Linked DNA regions of Promicromonospora sp. Populi. The protein of the gene in region 1 interacts with the protein of each later gene in a pairwise test. Links are inferred from orthologs where the notes say so. Each region holds a gene or a part of one and is shown on either strand. Other genes may lie near its edges. The genes, in order: dnaE and rplL.

Evidence for each region.
Region 2: the proteins of dnaE (region 1) and rplL interact in binary tests that used the Escherichia coli proteins (3 or more experiments, as listed by UniProt). The link is inferred for Promicromonospora sp. Populi from one-to-one orthologs.

What each region holds. Positions count from the first base shown.
Region 1 is NZ_CP163528.1:373,831-382,400, reverse strand. What follows is about bases 1,897-5,950. They hold dnaE (DNA polymerase III subunit alpha), read right to left. Parts: upstream 5,649-5,950; coding sequence 2,097-5,648; downstream 1,897-2,096. Other genes in these bases: AB1046_RS01630 (RluA family pseudouridine synthase), read right to left, coding at 5,711-5,950; AB1046_RS01640 (NUDIX domain-containing protein), read right to left, coding at 1,897-2,100. Also shown: AB1046_RS01645 (S8 family serine peptidase), read left to right, coding at 1-1,420; more of AB1046_RS01640, read right to left, coding at 1,567-1,896; more of AB1046_RS01630, read right to left, coding at 5,951-6,640; AB1046_RS01625 (signal peptidase II), read right to left, coding at 6,640-7,257; AB1046_RS01620 (hypothetical protein), read right to left, coding at 7,453-7,956; AB1046_RS01615 (TraR/DksA family transcriptional regulator), read right to left, coding at 8,258-8,570. UniProt on the Escherichia coli protein: DNA polymerase III is a complex, multichain enzyme responsible for most of the replicative synthesis in bacteria. This DNA polymerase also exhibits 3' to 5' exonuclease activity. The alpha chain is the DNA polymerase catalytic subunit.
Region 2 is NZ_CP163528.1:4,363,799-4,371,160, forward strand. The notes cover bases 4,517-7,362. They hold rplL (50S ribosomal protein L7/L12), read left to right. Parts: upstream 4,517-5,672; coding sequence 5,673-6,053; downstream 6,054-7,362. Other genes in these bases: AB1046_RS19765 (CHAT domain-containing protein), read left to right, coding at 4,517-4,709; rplJ (50S ribosomal protein L10), read left to right, coding at 5,058-5,588; rpoB (DNA-directed RNA polymerase subunit beta), read left to right, coding at 6,449-7,362. Also shown: AB1046_RS19760 (CHAT domain-containing protein), read left to right, coding at 1-1,951; more of AB1046_RS19765, read left to right, coding at 2,115-4,516. UniProt on the Escherichia coli protein: The binding site for several of the GTPase factors involved in protein synthesis (IF-2, EF-Tu, EF-G and RF3). Is thus essential for accurate translation.

The DNA.
Region 1 (8,570 bases):
TGAGTCGGCCGCCATCGGCGACACGATCGGGTACGACATCACCGTCGCACCCAACGTGACCCCGGAGGACCGCACCTACACCGTCACCGACACGGTGCCCGACGGGCTCACCATCGACCCGGCCTCGGTGACCGCCGGCGGCGTCGTCGACGGGCAGACCATCACGTGGGAGGTCGACATGCCCACGCAGGTGGGCGCGGTAGGCGCCTACGAGGCGTCTACGCCTGCGGATGATCCGCAGTGCGCGGCCTGGGCCGGGTTCCTCGACCTGGGTTCGGTCGGTATCGGCTTCAGCCCGCTCGATGGCGACAGTGCCGCCATCAACGCGTTCGCGAACATCGGCCCGTTCCCGCACTACGCGGACCAGTCGCCGAACCTCACCGTGTCCGACGACGGTCTGATCACCATCGCCGGTGGCTACGCCGGCGAGCCGTGGACCCCGCAGGAGGTGCCCAACGTGGAGGTGCCGAACGGCGTCATCGCCCCGCTCTGGTCCGACCTGGAGCTTTCGCTGGCGAACAACCGCGGCGTGCGGCTGGCCACCTCTGGCGGCCAGGTGGCGGTGATCCAGTGGGACGACCCGTTCGTCTTCGGCGGTGACCCGACCGACCTGTCCAACTCCGTAGGCACGTTCCAGGCCTGGGTCTACAACTCGGTGGCCGACAACCGGCCGGAGATCACGTTCGAGTACGGCGACCTCGGGGCGCTGCCGGAGGTGGCCACCGTCGGGATCGAAAACCTCGTGGGCACGGCCGGCACCGCCGTCGTGAACGCGGGCGACCCGTCACTCACCCTGACCGAGGGCGGCAGCATCTGCCTCGACTACGTGCCCCCGAGCTTCGAGCCGGCCGAGCTGTCGTACGAGGTCACGGTGGATCCGGATGCCATCACCGGCACGTACACCAACTCCGCCGAGCACGTCACGGATGACCCGTTCGACGCGCCCGCGGTCACGTCGGCCGACGTCGCCGTGACGGGCCTGGCCCCGTGTGACGAGGTGCTGACCGGCCGGCAGAACGGCCGGATCACCGTCGATGAAGGCACCACGTGCATCGACGGCGCCACCGTGGTGGGCCAGGTCACCGTGTCCGACGGCGCGGGGCTACGCGTGACCGACTCGCGGATCACGGCCCTGGTCCGGGCAACCGACGCGACAGAGGTCCGGGTGTGCGACACACGCATCACCGGCACTCTGACCGTGAACCGGAGCTCGGGGGTCACGATCGGTGACCCGGCGGCGGACTGCGCCGGCAACCAGATCACCGGACCGGTCACCGTGACCCGGTCGGAGGGTCCGGTGATCGGGGGCAACCGGATCACCGGGGTGCTCACCTGCCTCAGCAACGACCCGGCGCCCACCAACAACGGGTCGCCCAACACGACCCGCGGGAGGGAGCTCGGCCAGTGCAAGAACCTGTGACGCACTGACCGCCTGACAACAGCGGCGCCGCTCCCGAGTGGGGCGGCGCCGCTGTCGTGTTGGCGCCGCTGTCGTGTTGGGGGCGGGCCATGGCGGGGCCAGCCTGGTCGCGGTGGGCGCGCCCGAGGGGCCAGCGCGTTCGAGGGTCAGAACCCGAACGTCAGGACGCGCGGCATCTCGGTGCCGTGGCGCCCGCCGTCGTGCATCGCGCGCAGCACTGCCGCCTCGTGCGGCACCAGCGGTTCCGGGAGCGCGACGAACGGGAACCAGGCCAGGTCGGCGGCCTTCTCGGGCTCCTGGATCGACGGCGTCCCCGTCCAGCGGGTGACCTCGAACATGAAGTCGACACGCTGCTCGACGGCGGGCCCGCCCGGTTCGCCGCGGTGCAGGACCGTCAGCGGCCGGATGTCGTCACGTGCCACGACCACGCCGAGCTCCTCGTGGGCCTCGCGCACCGCAGCGTCGAGCACCGACTCGCCCTCCTCGACGTGACCGGCGGCCGCGCAGGCCCAGTACCCGTCGCGATAGCCGGTGCCCTGCCGTAGCTGGAGCAGCACCTGGCCCTCGCGCCGGAGGAACAGGTACGCGGCCGGCACGAGGGAGAAGCGCTCATGGTCGCCCTCCCGGTAGCGATCGGTCTCGGCCGCCGGCCCGGACCCAGCACCTCCAACCTCGGTCACGACAGGCAGCCCTGCCCCAGGAGCGCCTTGAGGTCGCCGAACAGCGCCGGCGACTTCTCCACGCGCAGGCTGTCCGCGGCCCTCACCACCGTCCGCTTGCCGGGCTCGGCCACAGCGACGTGGACCTCCGCCGACCCTGGGTGCGTGGCCAGCACCTCCCGCAGGCGCACCATGGTCGCCTCGATCGCCCGGGTGTGCGGCACGGTCACGGCCAGCGGGGAGTCGGAGCCCACCGTGATGTCCGGCAGGGCCACCTCCATGGCCTGCAGCTGCATGGTGTCGTCGCGGCGCCGCACCCTGCCCCGCAGCACCACCACCTGGTCCTCGGCGAGCATCGTCGAGTACGCGAGGTAGGTCTCACCGAAGAACATGACCTCGACGGCGCCCTCCAGGTCCTCGACCGTCACGGCCGCCCACGGGTTGCCGTTCTTGCTCATCTTGCGCTGCACCGAGGTGAGCAGGCCGGCCACGGCCACCGTCGAGCCGTCGGGGCGGGACTCGTCAGCCATCAGGGCGGCTATCGACGTGTCGGCGGCCCGCTGCAGCACGTGCTCCAGGCCGGACAGCGGGTGGTCGCTCACGTACAGGCCGAGCATCTCGCGCTCGAACTGGAGCTTCTGCTTCTTCTCCCAGTCGGGCAGGTCCGGGATGTCCACGGAGAAGCCCATGCCCGCCTCGTCCTCGTCCGCACCACCGAAGTCGGCGAACAGGTCGAACTGCCCCTCGGCCTCCTTGCGCTTCACGCTGATCACGGAGTCCACCGCCTGCTCGTGGACGACCAGCAGCGAGCGCCGAGTGTGCCCCAGCGAGTCGAACGCACCGGCCTTGATCAGGGACTCGATGGTGCGCTTGTTGCAGACCACGGCGGGCACCTTGTCGAGGAAGTCCTGGAAGGACGTGAACGCGCCCTTCTCCTCCCGGGCGGCGATGATCGCGACCACCACGTTGGCGCCGACGTTCCGGATCGCCGTGAGGCCGAACCGGATGTCCTTGCCGACGGCAGCGAAGTTCGCCAGCGACTCGTTGACGTCCGGCGGGAGCACCGTGATGCCCATACGACGGCACTCGTTGAGGTACAGGGCCGACTTGTCCTTGTCGTCCTTGACGCTCGTCAGCAGCGCGGCCATGTACTCGGTGCGGTAGTGCGCCTTGAGGTAGCCGGTCCAGTAGGACACCAGCCCGTAGGCGGCGGTGTGCGCCTTGTTGAAGGCGTAGTCGGCGAACGACTCGAGGACGTTCCACAGCGTCTGCTGGGCCTCCTTCGAGAAGCCGCGCTCCGTCATGCCGCCGAAGAACTTCTCCTGCTGCTTCTCCAGCTCGGAGCGCTTCTTCTTGCCCATGGCCCGACGCAGCAGGTCGGCCTCGCCGAGCGTGTAGCCGGCGACCTTCTGCGCGACCGCCATCACCTGCTCCTGGTAGACGATCAGGCCGTAGGTGCCGTCCAGGATCTCCCCGAGCGGCTCTTCGAGCTGCTGGTGGATCGGCGTGATCTCCTGCTGCTTGTTCTTGCGCAGGGCGTAGTTCGTGTGCGAGTTCACGCCCATCGGACCCGGGCGGTACAGGGCGAGGACGGCGGAGATGTCCTCGAAGTTGTCGGGCTTCATGAGCCGCAGGAGCGAGCGCATGGGTCCGCCGTCGAGCTGGAACACACCCAGCGTGTCGCCGCGCGCGAGGAGCTCGTACGTGGCGGTGTCCGTCAGCTCGAGCGCCTCGATGTCGAGCGGCGGCTTGCCGTTGTTCACGATGTTCTCGAGCGCGTCGTCGAGGATCGTGAGGTTGCGCAGGCCGAGGAAGTCCATCTTGATCAGGCCGAGGCCCTCGGACGTCGGGTAGTCGAACTGCGTGATGACCGCGCCGTCCTGCGGGCGGCGCATGATCGGGATGATGTCGATCAGCGGGTCGCTCGACATGATGACGCCGGCGGCGTGCACACCCCACTGCCGCTTCAGGCCCTCGATGCCCCGGGCGAGCTCGACCACGCGCTGCGCCTCGGGGTCGGTGTCGTGCACCTGGCGGAACTCGCCGGCCTCCGAGTACCGCTTGTCAGTGGGGTCGAAGATGCCGCCCAGGGAGATGTCCTTGCCCATGATCGCGGGCGGCATCGCCTTGGTGAGCTTCTCCCCCATGGCGTACGGCATGCCGAGCAGGCGGGCGGAGTCCTTCAGCGCCTGCTTGGCCTTGATGGTCCCGTAGGTGACGATCTGCGCGACCCGGTCCTCGCCGTACTTCTCCGTGACGTACCGGATGACTTCCCCGCGCCGACGCTCGTCGAAGTCGATGTCGAAGTCGGGCATGGACACCCGGTCCGGGTTGAGGAACCGTTCGAAGATCAGGCCGTGCGGGATGGGGTCGAGGTCCGTGATCCGCATCGCGTATGCGGCCATGGAGCCGGCACCGGAGCCACGGCCCGGCCCGACGCGGATCCCGTTGTCCTTGGCCCAGTTGATGAAGTCGGCGACCACGAGGAAGTAACCGGGGAAGCCCATCTGGACGATGACCCCGACCTCGTAGTCGGCCCGCTCGCGAACGTCGGCCGGGATGCCGCCGGGGTACCGGTAGTGGAGGCCTTTCTCGACCTCCTTGATGAACCAGCTCGTCTCGTCCTCCCCCGCCGGGACGGGGAAGCGCGGCATGTAGTTGGCCGAGGTGTCGAACGAGACGTCGCACTGCTCGGCGATGAGCAGGGTGTTGTCGCAGGCCTCGGGCAGCTCCTTGAAGATCTTCCGCATCTCGGCGGCCGACTTCACGTAGTAGCCGGTGCCGTCGAACTTGAACCGGTTCGGGTCGTCCAGCGTGGAGCCCGAGTTGATCGCGAGCAGGGCCTCCTGGCTGGCCGAGTCCTCCTCGCGGACGTAGTGCAGGTCGTTGGTGGCGACCAGCCGCGCGCCGATCGTCTTGCTCAGCTCGAGAAGCTGCTTGGTCACCCGGGTCTCGATCTCCAGCCCGTGGTCCATCAGCTCGACGAAGAAGTGCTCCTTGCCGTAGATGTCCTGCAGCTCGCCGGCGGTCCGGACCGCCTCGTCCCACTGGCCCAGCCGGAGCCGCGTCTGGATCTCGCTCGACGGGCAGCCCGAGGTCGCCGTCATCCCCGCGCTGTACCGCTCCAGCAGGTCGCGGTCCATGCGCGGCCACTTGCCCATCTGCCCCTCGAGGGAGGCCAGCGAGCTCGCCCGGAACAGGTTGTGCATGCCCTCGTTGTTGCGGGCCAGCAGCGTCATGTGGGTGTAGGCACCGCGCGCCGAGACGTCGTCCGCCTCCTGGCCCTGCTGGCCGAACCGGACGCGCTTCTGGTCGAACCGGCTCGTGCCCGGCGTGATGTACGCCTCGACGCCGATGATCGGCTTGACCCCGGCCGCCTTCGCCTTGGACCAGAAGTCGAACGCACCGAAGATGTAGCCGTGGTCGGTGGTCGCGATCGCCTTCTGCCCGAGCCGGTTGACCTCCTCGAACAGGTCCCCGATCCGCGCCGCACCGTCCAGCATGGAGTACTCGGTGTGGACGTGGAGGTGGACGAAGTCGGCGGACTTCTCAGCGGCAGCGGAGGGCATGCGGCGAGTCTAGATCGACCCACCGACACCCGGCTCGGAGGAACGCCGAGCGGAACCTCACATCACCTGTACGCGCCCCGCACGACCTCGAGCGCAGCCTCCAGATCGGCCGGATACGCCGACTCCACCTCGACCCGCCGCCCCGTGACCGGATGCTCAAAACCGAGCCGGTGGGCATGCAACCACTGCCGCGTCAGCCCCACCTTGGAGGCCAGCACGGGGTCCGCGCCATAGGTCAGGTCGCCGACGAGCGGGTGGCGCAGCGCCGCGAAGTGCACCCGGATCTGATGGGTGCGACCGGTCTCCAGGTGCACCTCCATCAGCGACGCCGCCGACAGCATCTCAAGGGTCTCGTAGTGCGTCACCGACGGTTTGCCGTCCGCGGTCACCGCGAACTTCCAGTCCGAGCTGGGGTGCCGTCCGATGGGCGCGTTGATGGTGCCCGACGTCGGGTCCGGGTGGCCCTGCGCGAGCGCGTGATAGATCTTGTCGACGGTGCGCTCCTTGAAGGCGCGCTTGAGGCCCGTATAGGCGAGCTCCGACTTGGCGACCACCATCAGGCCGGACGTCCCGACGTCGAGCCGGTGCACGATGCCCTGCCGCTCCGCCGCGCCCGACGTGGAGACGCGATACCCCGCCGCGACCAGTGCCCCCACGACCGTGGGACCGGTCCAGCCCGGCGACGGGTGCGCGGCTACACCGACCGGCTTGTCGATCACCACGAGGTCGTCGTCGTCGTACACGATGCCCATGCCCGGCACGGGCTCCGCCACCACCTCGACGGCGGGGCGCTCCTCCGGGAGGTCCACCTCGAGCCAGCCGCCAGGCACCACACGGTCGGACTTGCCCACCTGGCGCCCGTCGAGGCTCACGGCGCCCGCCTCCGCGAGCTCCGCCGCACGGGTCCGCGAGAGGCCGAGCATGCGGGCCAGGGCGGCGTCGACCCGGTCGCCCGCGAGCCCGTCAGGGACGGGCAGCGTCCGCAGCGCCATCAGGCAGGGTCGCCCTTCGCAGCATCCGGTTGGTCATCCGGCTCGGAATCAGGCTCAGCGTCCGTGTGCCGCTTGCCGTCGAGGCCGATCCCCCGCAGCGACAGCAGCGCGATGAGCACGGCGGCAGCGACGACGGCGATGTCGGCCACGTTGCCGACGAAGAAGCCCGCGTAGTCGATGAAGTCCACGACGTGGCCGCGGGCGAACCCGGGCTCCCGTGCCAGGCGGTCGATCAGGTTACCGACGGCGCCGCCGAGCAGCAGGCCGAGCGCGACCGCCCAGCCCCGCGACCCGATGCGGCCGATCGCCCGGATGATGAACACCACAACGACGACCACGACGATGGTCAGGAGCCAGGTCATGCCCGAGGCGATCGACAGCGCGGCACCCGGGTTGTAGATCAGGCGCAGCCCGAGCAGGTCACCTACGAGCGGGATCGTCTGGGCGTTCTCGACCAGGGCGGACTCGGCCCACCACTTGGTCAGCTGGTCGGCGGCCAGGACGACGGCCGCGAGCGCGACGGTCCAGACGATGAGCACACGGCTGCCCGACGACGGGGGCGTGGCTGCGGGCTCCGTGTCGCCGGCCACGGCGGAGGGTTCAGCGGGAGTAGACATCAACGAAAGTGTCCCATGCCGCGGGCGGGTGCCAGGCCCGCGCCGTCCCGAAGCTCGCCGGAATGTGCATCAAAAGCCGATAATGGCGCGGAGCGCAAAGCAGTGAGGCCCTTTCCCGTTGATCCGGGAAAGGGCCTCACCTGGCGCAGCACTACCGCCGTGTCACCGCACGGCGAGAGTCAATTGACGTAAACGTCAGTTGCAGGCCGCGTACTTGGTCACGTTTGCCTTGCTGAACAGGTTGAGCGGGCCGTCCCAGTACCACGGGGCGACGCACAGGTTGTTGGCGATGTTGACCGAACCCTCGCCACCCAGCTCGGTGTCACCGGTGTTGCACGCCTTGTAGTCGGTCACGTTGCCGACGCTGCCGACGTTGCCCGGACCCTCCCAGTACCAGGGAGCGACACAGACGTTGTTCAGCACGTTGAACTGGCCGTCCTCGTCGTAAGAGACGACGTCACCGGTCGTGGCGACCTCCTCGGGGACCGCCAGGCCCTCCGTGGGGAGCTCTGCACCCGTGGTGGCACCGAGCACGTCGAACGCACCGTCGGCACCGACGACGCCGACCGCACCCTCGATCCCGCCAAGCACATCGCTGGTCTCGGTCGCGCTGATCACGCGCTCTGCGGGCGAGTCGCCCTCGGACAGCACCGACGCGCTCGCACCCGTTGCCGCGGCGACGACCAGCCCGGCCGTCATGGCCACAGCAGCGCCGGCACGACAGGTTGCACGGAATCCTCGGATCATTGTTTTCCCCCTAGAATAGCTCCGTCAGAATAGCGCCGAACCACACGTGTGTGGTTCAACTCGACGAGCATCCGGGGTGAAATTGACCCTGTCAATCGGAACGTGATGCGGCGCACATGGTGGGAGTGGAATCAAAAACGACATTCCAGGATCGAACTCCGCGGCAATGCACCAGGAATACCCGTAACTCAGACATCACAGCGTTGATATCCGGTTCGGGATCCCGCGCGGCGCCAGCGCCGCGCGGGGTCACTCAGGCCCCGCGGCGCTCCTCGCGGGCCTTGGCCTCGACGGACAGCGTGGCCCGGGGGAACGCCTGGAGCCGCGCCTTGCCGATGGGCAGGTCAGAGACCTCGCACGTGGCGTACGTGCCCTTCCGGATGCGCTCCAGGGCGTGGTTCGTCTGGTCCAGGAGGTCACGCATGTTGTTGACGAGCGTGAGCTCCTGTTCGCGCTCCAGTGCGCTCGAACCGTAGTCGGCCGGGTCGTCGCCCGCGCCGTCGCCCGAGCTGCGCAACAGCTCGGACAGCTCCTTGTCGGCGATGAGCAGCTCTCGCTCCAGCCGC
Region 2 (7,362 bases), 4.0 Mb from region 1 along the record:
TCCACTTCTCGGGCGTGCAGAGGTTCTGTATGGCGTCGGCTTGGTGGACGAGGCGGAAGCGTTGCTAGACGAGGCGATCCCGCAGCTACTGAAGGCGGGACGGCGTATCGATCGGGCAATCGCGGAGTATGTCCGGGCTCGATGTCTTCTCGCGCTCCTCCGTTTCGAGGAGGCGGCGGGTTTCGCGGCTCGGGCGCGTACCCACTTCATAGCCGTGGGCTACGAACAATGGGCTGTGCTTGCACGCGTGCTTGAGTTAGAGGCTGCCTTGGCCCCGGCCCGACGTAGTGCAAGGGCGCTGTCGAGCAGTGCTATCCGTCGCCGTGCCTCGCAGGCGCTTGCTGCTGCCAAAGAAGGCGATGCTGCCGGACCGGTCCTGGGGCAGCACCCCGGCCACGCCGCACGGTTGGTCGCGGCACAGTGGCTCATGCTCCAGGGCGACCTCGGTGCGGCTCGCAATGCGCTGGCTGAACTTCCCCGTGGCCTTACCAGCGCTCCGTTGACCATGCGGATCCAGCACTACACGGCTCGGGCCGAGCTTGCGTTTGCGGCGGGCGATCGCGACAAAGGGCTCCGAGCGGTCCGTTCGGGCCTGGGCCTGCTTGCCGACCATCGCAGCAGGTTCGGCTCCGTCGAGTCGGTCACCGCCGCTGCCACGCACGGCGTCGACCTAACCCGCATCGATGTCGAGGCTGCTGCCCGCACGGGTAGGTCGGCTGCCCTATTCGACGCGTTGGAGCGCGGCCGTGCCACGTTCGCGGGCACGGGCCGAGTCACGCCGCCAAACGACCCGGAGGCGGCAGCGCTCCTCACAGAGGCGCGTGGGTTGCTGGCAAAGGCCCGCGAACTGGGAGCTGCCGAAGCCAAGGAGCGTGAGCGGCTCACTCGCCGCGCTCATCGGATCCAGAATGAGGTCCGGGAGCGCTCATGGCAGCACGCGGGCAACGCGGGCGCTGTCCAGCGCTCGGTGACGGCTCGCGAGCTCCGGCGTGTCCTCGCCGAGCGGCACGACGACACCAACGTGGTTGCGAACTTCTCAGTCATCGACGGCGCACTGCGCTGCGTCCGCATTGACGCTCACGGCGTGACCACCATCGACTTCGGCCCCGCCGAAGAGGTGACCGAGCGCGTCCGCCGCCTCAGCGCCGACTTCGCCATGGCCGCCAACGACCTCATCCCGGTACCCCTGCGTGCCGCAGCCAACACGTCGCTGGAACGCAACCTCAAGGTTCTCGACGGCATCCTGCTCGCCCCGCTCCGCGCCCACGGCGACCTGTACGTCGTCGCCCGCGAGCCCCTGCTCAGCGTCCCCTGGAGCGCCCTCCCGTCCCGCAGCGGTCTGCGCACAGCGGTCAACTCGTACGTCGCCCGCGGCCGTACCCACGCGCGGCCGAGCGGCAAGCGCCGCCTCCTCGCGGCCGCGGGCCCCGGGGTGGACCACGGCACTGACGAGGCGCACGCCGTCGGCCGGCAGTGGGCTGGCGCCACCGTGCTGACCGGGGACCACGCCGTCACCGAGCACGTCCGCAAGGCCCTCGCCACGCATGACGTCGTGCACCTCGCCACCCACGGCCAGCACGACGCCGACAACCCGCTGTTCGCGAGCATCGACCTCGCGGACGGCCCGCTGTTCGCCCACGAGCTCGACGGCACACCCTTGCCGGGCTCGGTGGTGATCCTGTCGTCGTGCGAGGTGGGCGGTTCCACTCAGGTGCTCGGCGGTGAGGTGCTCGGCCTGACGTCGGTGCTCCTGCGCCTGGGCGCCCGCGCGGTCATCGCGTCCGTCGCCAAGCTCTCTGACGAGCTCGCCGCCCGCGTCATGCCCCGCCTGCACGCCCACCTGCGTGACACCGACGACCCGGAGGCGGCGCTCGCGGCCGCCCTCAAGGATGTGGCCGTGCCGGTGCCGCTGGTCTGCTTCAGCTCGGTCGAGGGCCTCACCCCCGGGTGATTCGCCGTCGAGCCTGCGGCCTGTTGCTCGGTTCGAGGCTCCGACCTGCAACGTTGCGTCACGAGTGACATGAGGTTGCGTCACCCAGTGACATAAGGCACTTCACCCCGCTATCGTGGCCCGCCCGATGCCCACCAGGTCACCGGGGAACCAAGGGGGCAGCATGTGGCCGGAACTCGAGGCGGAGCTGCTTGCCGCCCGGGATCTGAGCTCGCGGTCCCGGCCCGGCGACGCCCTGCCCCGGTTCCGGGAGGTCTTCGACCGGCTCAGTGGCGTGGACCCCGATGGCCTCGGGCCCGCGGACCACGAGCGCTGGGTCGAGGGTCTGGTGCGCTCCCTGGCGGGGGAGGCGGTCGCCGCCCAGGCGGTGGGGGACGCGCCGGACAAGCCGCTCGCCCTGCTCGACGACGCCGCCAGACGCGCCGGCGCGGCGCCGCCGTCGGCCCGCGCGCGCCTGGCCGCCGTCGTCGAGGGGACGCGCGGGCTGCTCCTGCAGCGCGCCGGCCGGCTGGCCGAAGCCCTGGCCACCCTCGACCGCGCGCTCTCCGATCCCGCGATCCTTCCCGCGCGCGACCTGGCGACGGCCCTGCTCAACCGAGGCGCCACCGCCATCGAGCTCGGCCGGCTGGACGCTGCGCTGCGCGACTTCGACGCCTGCCACGAGCAGGCGATGCGCGCCGGACTGTCCACCATCGCGTCCCTGGCGCTGCACAACACGGGGTTCGTGCGGTACGCGCTCGGCGACCTGCCGGGCGCGTTGCAGGCGATGGCCGCGGCCCGCGCCGTCGACCCGGAGCGTGCCGACGGCCTGCTCGACATCGGCCGCGGCGCCGTCCTCTACGAGGCGGGCCTCGTCGAGGACGCCGAGCAGGTCCTCACCCAGGCGATCTCCCGCATGGTGGTCCCGGGCCGCGCGCAGCACCGGGCGGAGGCCGAGTACTTCCGTGCCCGCTGCCTGATGGCACTCCACCGGTGGGACGAGGCCCGCCTGAGCGCGGCCTTCGCGCGGCGGTACTACGCCGGCGTCGGCCATCCGCAGCGGGCAGCGGTAGCCCGGGTCGCGGAGCTGGAGGCCATCCTGCTGCCGATCCGGCGCGGCGAGGTACCCGTGCCCGACGACGCGCGCCGCCGCGCCGAGCAGGCCCTCGAAGCGGCCGAGGCGGGCGACGAGGTGGACCCGCTGCTCGGGCAGTACCCGGGCCTGTCCGCGCGATTCGTCGCCGCCCACTGGTACCTCCTGGTCGACGACGTCGCTGCCGCCCGCGCCGTGCTCGACAGCATCCCGGACGGTTTGGCCGACGCCCCGCTGACCACCCGGATCCAGCAACAGACCGTCCTCGCGCAGATCGGGTTCGCGTCGGGAGACCGGGACGCCGGCGTAGCGGCCGTGCGCACCGGCCTCGGGCTGCTGGCCGACCGCAGGATGGGCCTCGGCTCGGTCGAGTCCGTCACCGCCGCCGCGGCCCACGGCGTCGACCTGCAACGGGCCGACGTCGAGGCCGCCCTCCGGATCGACAACCCCGGTGCACTGTTCGAGGCGCTCGAACGGGGCCGCGCCACGTTCGCCGGCGGAGGATGGGCCGCCACACCCGACGACCCGGCCGTGGGAGCGCTCCTCACGGAGGCCCGCGGCCTCGTCGTGCGAGCGCGCGCCCTCACCGACCAGGAGAGCACGGAAGAACGTGAGCACCTGTTCGGCCGTTCCCGCAGGCTCCTGGCGACGGCCCGCGAACGAGCCTGGCACCGCGCGGGCGACGCGGCGGCAACCGAGGAACGCGCCGCCACCGCCGGTGAGGTCCGCGGCCTGCTCACCGCCCGCGACGACGGCGCGGTGGTCGCCAACTTCCTGGTGGTCGACGGCGTCCTGCGGTGCGTCCGGCTGGACGCGCACGGCGCGCGCACCCTGGAGCTCGGGCCTGCGGCCGAGGTCGCCGAGCTCGTGCTGCGCGCCCGCGCCGACTTCGGGGTGTGCGCCAACGACCTCGTGCCCGCCCCGCTGCGCGACGTCGCCCGGCGCTCCCTGAACCGCAACCTCGTCGCACTCGACCGGATCCTCGTCGTCCCGCTCGCGGCCGACGGCCCGGTCTATGTAGTGGGCCGGGACCCGCTGGTCGGCGTCCCGTGGACCGCGCTCCCGTCCCGACGCGGCCGCCGCACGACCATGCGTGCCTACGTGGCGCGCGGGCGGGCGCACCCCAGGCCCGGGAAGAAGCACCGGCTGCTGGCCGCGCACGGGCCCGGCGTGACGCTCGGCGCGAACGAGGTCCAGGCAGTGGGGGAGAAGTGGCCCGGTGCCACGGTCCTCACGGGTCTGGGCGCGACCACGGCGGCCGTGCGCGCGACGCTCGCGACCCACGACGTCGTGCACCTGGCCACCCACGGCCGGCACGACGCCGACAACCCGCTCTTCGCCTTCGTCGACCTGGCCGACGGCCCGCTGTACGCCCACGAGCTCGACGGCATCCGACTGCCGGGATCCGTCATCATCCTGTCGGCGTGCGAGGTGGGCGGCTCCTCCCAGGTGGTCGGCGGCGAGGTGCTCGGCCTGTCGTCGGTCCTCCTGCGGCTTGGCGCCCGCGCCGTCGTCGCGGCCGTCGCCCCGCTGTCCGACGCCGTCGCCGCCCGCGTGATGCCAGGGTTCCACGCCCACCTGCGCGCCTGGGACGACCCCGAGGCCGCCCTCGCGGCGGCGCTCGCGGACGAGCCGGAGCCGGTGCCGCTGGTCTGCTTCGGTTCCCTGGAGGGCCTGCCGCTCTGACACGGACAGGGACCCGTGCGCCGCGTGCGCCGTCGGGCAGCCTGTGGCGCGTGCCACCACCCGCTGGTTCGGCGCCACCCCGGGGATCGTGTAACCTACTCAGGTAACCCAAGACCGCCGGTTGTCCGACGCTGCCCGCTCGCAAGAGCATTGCTTGTAAAGAGCACAGGGTGGAAGAGGACCGAAGTCCCGCTGAGAGCGGGGGCCTGCGCAGGTGACGAACTCGAGTGCGGTCCTGCCGCGCGAACCGAGCCCCGTGCACCTGCGCCGGGGCTCTTTTTCTCGTTCCGGGACCTGCCCGGGGCTCACGCCCCAGGGGACGGTGGTACCACCACCGGAAGGATTGCCATGGCGAGGCCGGAGAAGGCAGCCGCTGTAGCGGAGATCGCGGACAAGTTCCGTGACTCCAGCGCAGCCGTGCTGACCGAGTACCGCGGGCTCACCGTCGCGCAGCTCAAGGAGCTGCGTCGGTCGCTCAGCGGCAACGCAACCTACGCCGTGGTGAAGAACACGCTGACGGGGATCGCGGCCAAGGAGGCCGGTGTCGAGGGTCTCGACGCCGACCTGAAGGGCCCGTCCGCCATCGCATTCGTGACCGGGGACCCGGTCGAGGCTGCGAAGGGTCTGCGTGACTTTGCCAAGGCGAACCCTGCTCTGGTCATCAAGGGTGGCGTGCTCGACGGCCGCCCGATGTCCGTCGCAGAGATCACGAAGCTCGCGGACCTCGAGTCCCGCGAGGTTCTGCTGGCCAAGGTGGCCGGCGGTCTGAAGGCCACGCTGACGCGTGCCGCATACGCCTTCAGCGCCAAGCCTGCCCAGGTCGCCCGCGTTATCGATGCCCTGCGTCAGAAGCAGGAATCGGAGGGCGCGGCCGCCTGATTGGCGGCTCGCGCTAGAACAACACCCCCTGCTTCTCGCGGGCCGGCATCGGCCTGCGAAGCGCCTACTGAAAGGAACGCCATCATGGCGAAGCTCAGCACCGACGAGCTCCTGTCCGCCTTCGAGGAGCTCACCCTTCTCGAGCTTTCCGACTTCGTGAAGGCCTTCGAGGACAAGTTCGACGTCACCGCCGCCGCCCCGGCCGCCGTTGCCGTTGCCGGCCCGGCCGCCGCCGCCGAGGTCGTCGAGGAGAAGACGGAGTTCGACGTCATCCTCGAGGCCGCTGGTGACAAGAAGATCCAGGTCATCAAGGAGGTGCGCGCGCTCACGTCCCTCGGTCTCAAGGAGGCCAAGGACCTGGTCGACGGCGCACCCAAGCCGGTTCTGGAGGCCGCCGACAAGGAGGCCGCCGAGAAGGCCAAGGCTGCCCTCGAGGCCGCCGGCGCCACCGTCACCCTCAAGTGACTCTTGGTCTGACCGCCTTCGGGCTGGCGTGACGGCGGCCCGGGTTCGTCCCGGGCGCCGTCCGCCGACCACAGAGGCCCGCACCCTTGAAGGGTGCGGGCCTCTCGTGTCTCTCCAGCTCAGTCGTTGCGCCGCGACGGTGCGGATACGCAACGATTCGAGGAGTATTGCAGTCTCGACGTGCAAGGACTAGGGCGACTGGACATACTAGAACCAGATAGGTATGCTAGCGCTTTGCGCCCGCGTGTGCCCTCGTCGCCTCCCCCTGCTTCCCGTAAGTCCTGGTTGCATCCCTGCTTGTGGGATGCCCTCCGGAGACCGGTGAAGTCCGGCAGAGCTTCCTGCAGCACCGCAGAGCGTACAGCGTTCACCCGAACTGCAGGGAAGGACCCCTCTTGGCTGCCTCGCGCACCCCTTCAGCTCCGTCCGCCGAAGCCATTGCGAACCGTACCGCTTCCCGTCGCGTTTCCTTCGCAAAGATCTATGAGCCACTCGAGGTCCCTGACCTGCTTGGCCTGCAGACCGAAAGCTTCGACTGGCTCCTTGGTAACCCAGCCTGGCAGGCCAGGGTAGAAATTGCCAAGACGGCTGGCCGTAATGATGTCCCGGAAACTTCCGGCCTGGAGGAGATCTTCGAGGAGATCTCCCCGATCGAGGACTTCGGGTCCTCGATGTCTCTCTCCTTCTCGAACCACCGCTTCGAGCCGCCGAAGTACACGGCGGACGAGTGCAAGGAGAAGGACTTCACCTACGCGGCTCCGCTGTTCGTCACCGCGGAGTTCGTCAACTACACCACCGGTGAGATCAAGAGCCAGACGGTCTTCATGGGCGACTTCCCGCTCATGACTGCACGCGGCACCTTCATCATCAACGGCACCGAGCGTGTCGTCGTCTCCCAGCTGGTGCGTTCGCCGGGCGTCTACTTCGAGCGCACGCCGGACAAGACCAGCGACAAGGACGTCTTCTCCGCGAAGATCATCCCGTCGCGTGGCGCCTGGCTGGAGTTCGAGATCGACAAGCGCGACGCCGTCGGCGTCCGCGTCGACCGCAAGCGCAAGCAGTCCGTCACCGTGCTGCTCAAGGCGCTCGGCATGAGCGAGGCGGAGATCCGCGAGGAGTTCGCCGAGTTCCCGTCGGTGCTCGACACGCTGGAGAAGGACCACGTCCACACCGAGGACGAGGCCCTCGTGGACCTGTACCGCAAGATCCGCCCGGGTGAGCCGCCCACGGTCGAGGCCGGTCGCGCGCTGCTCGAGAACTTCTACTTCAACCCGAAGCGCTACGACCTCGCGAAGGTCGGCCGCTACAA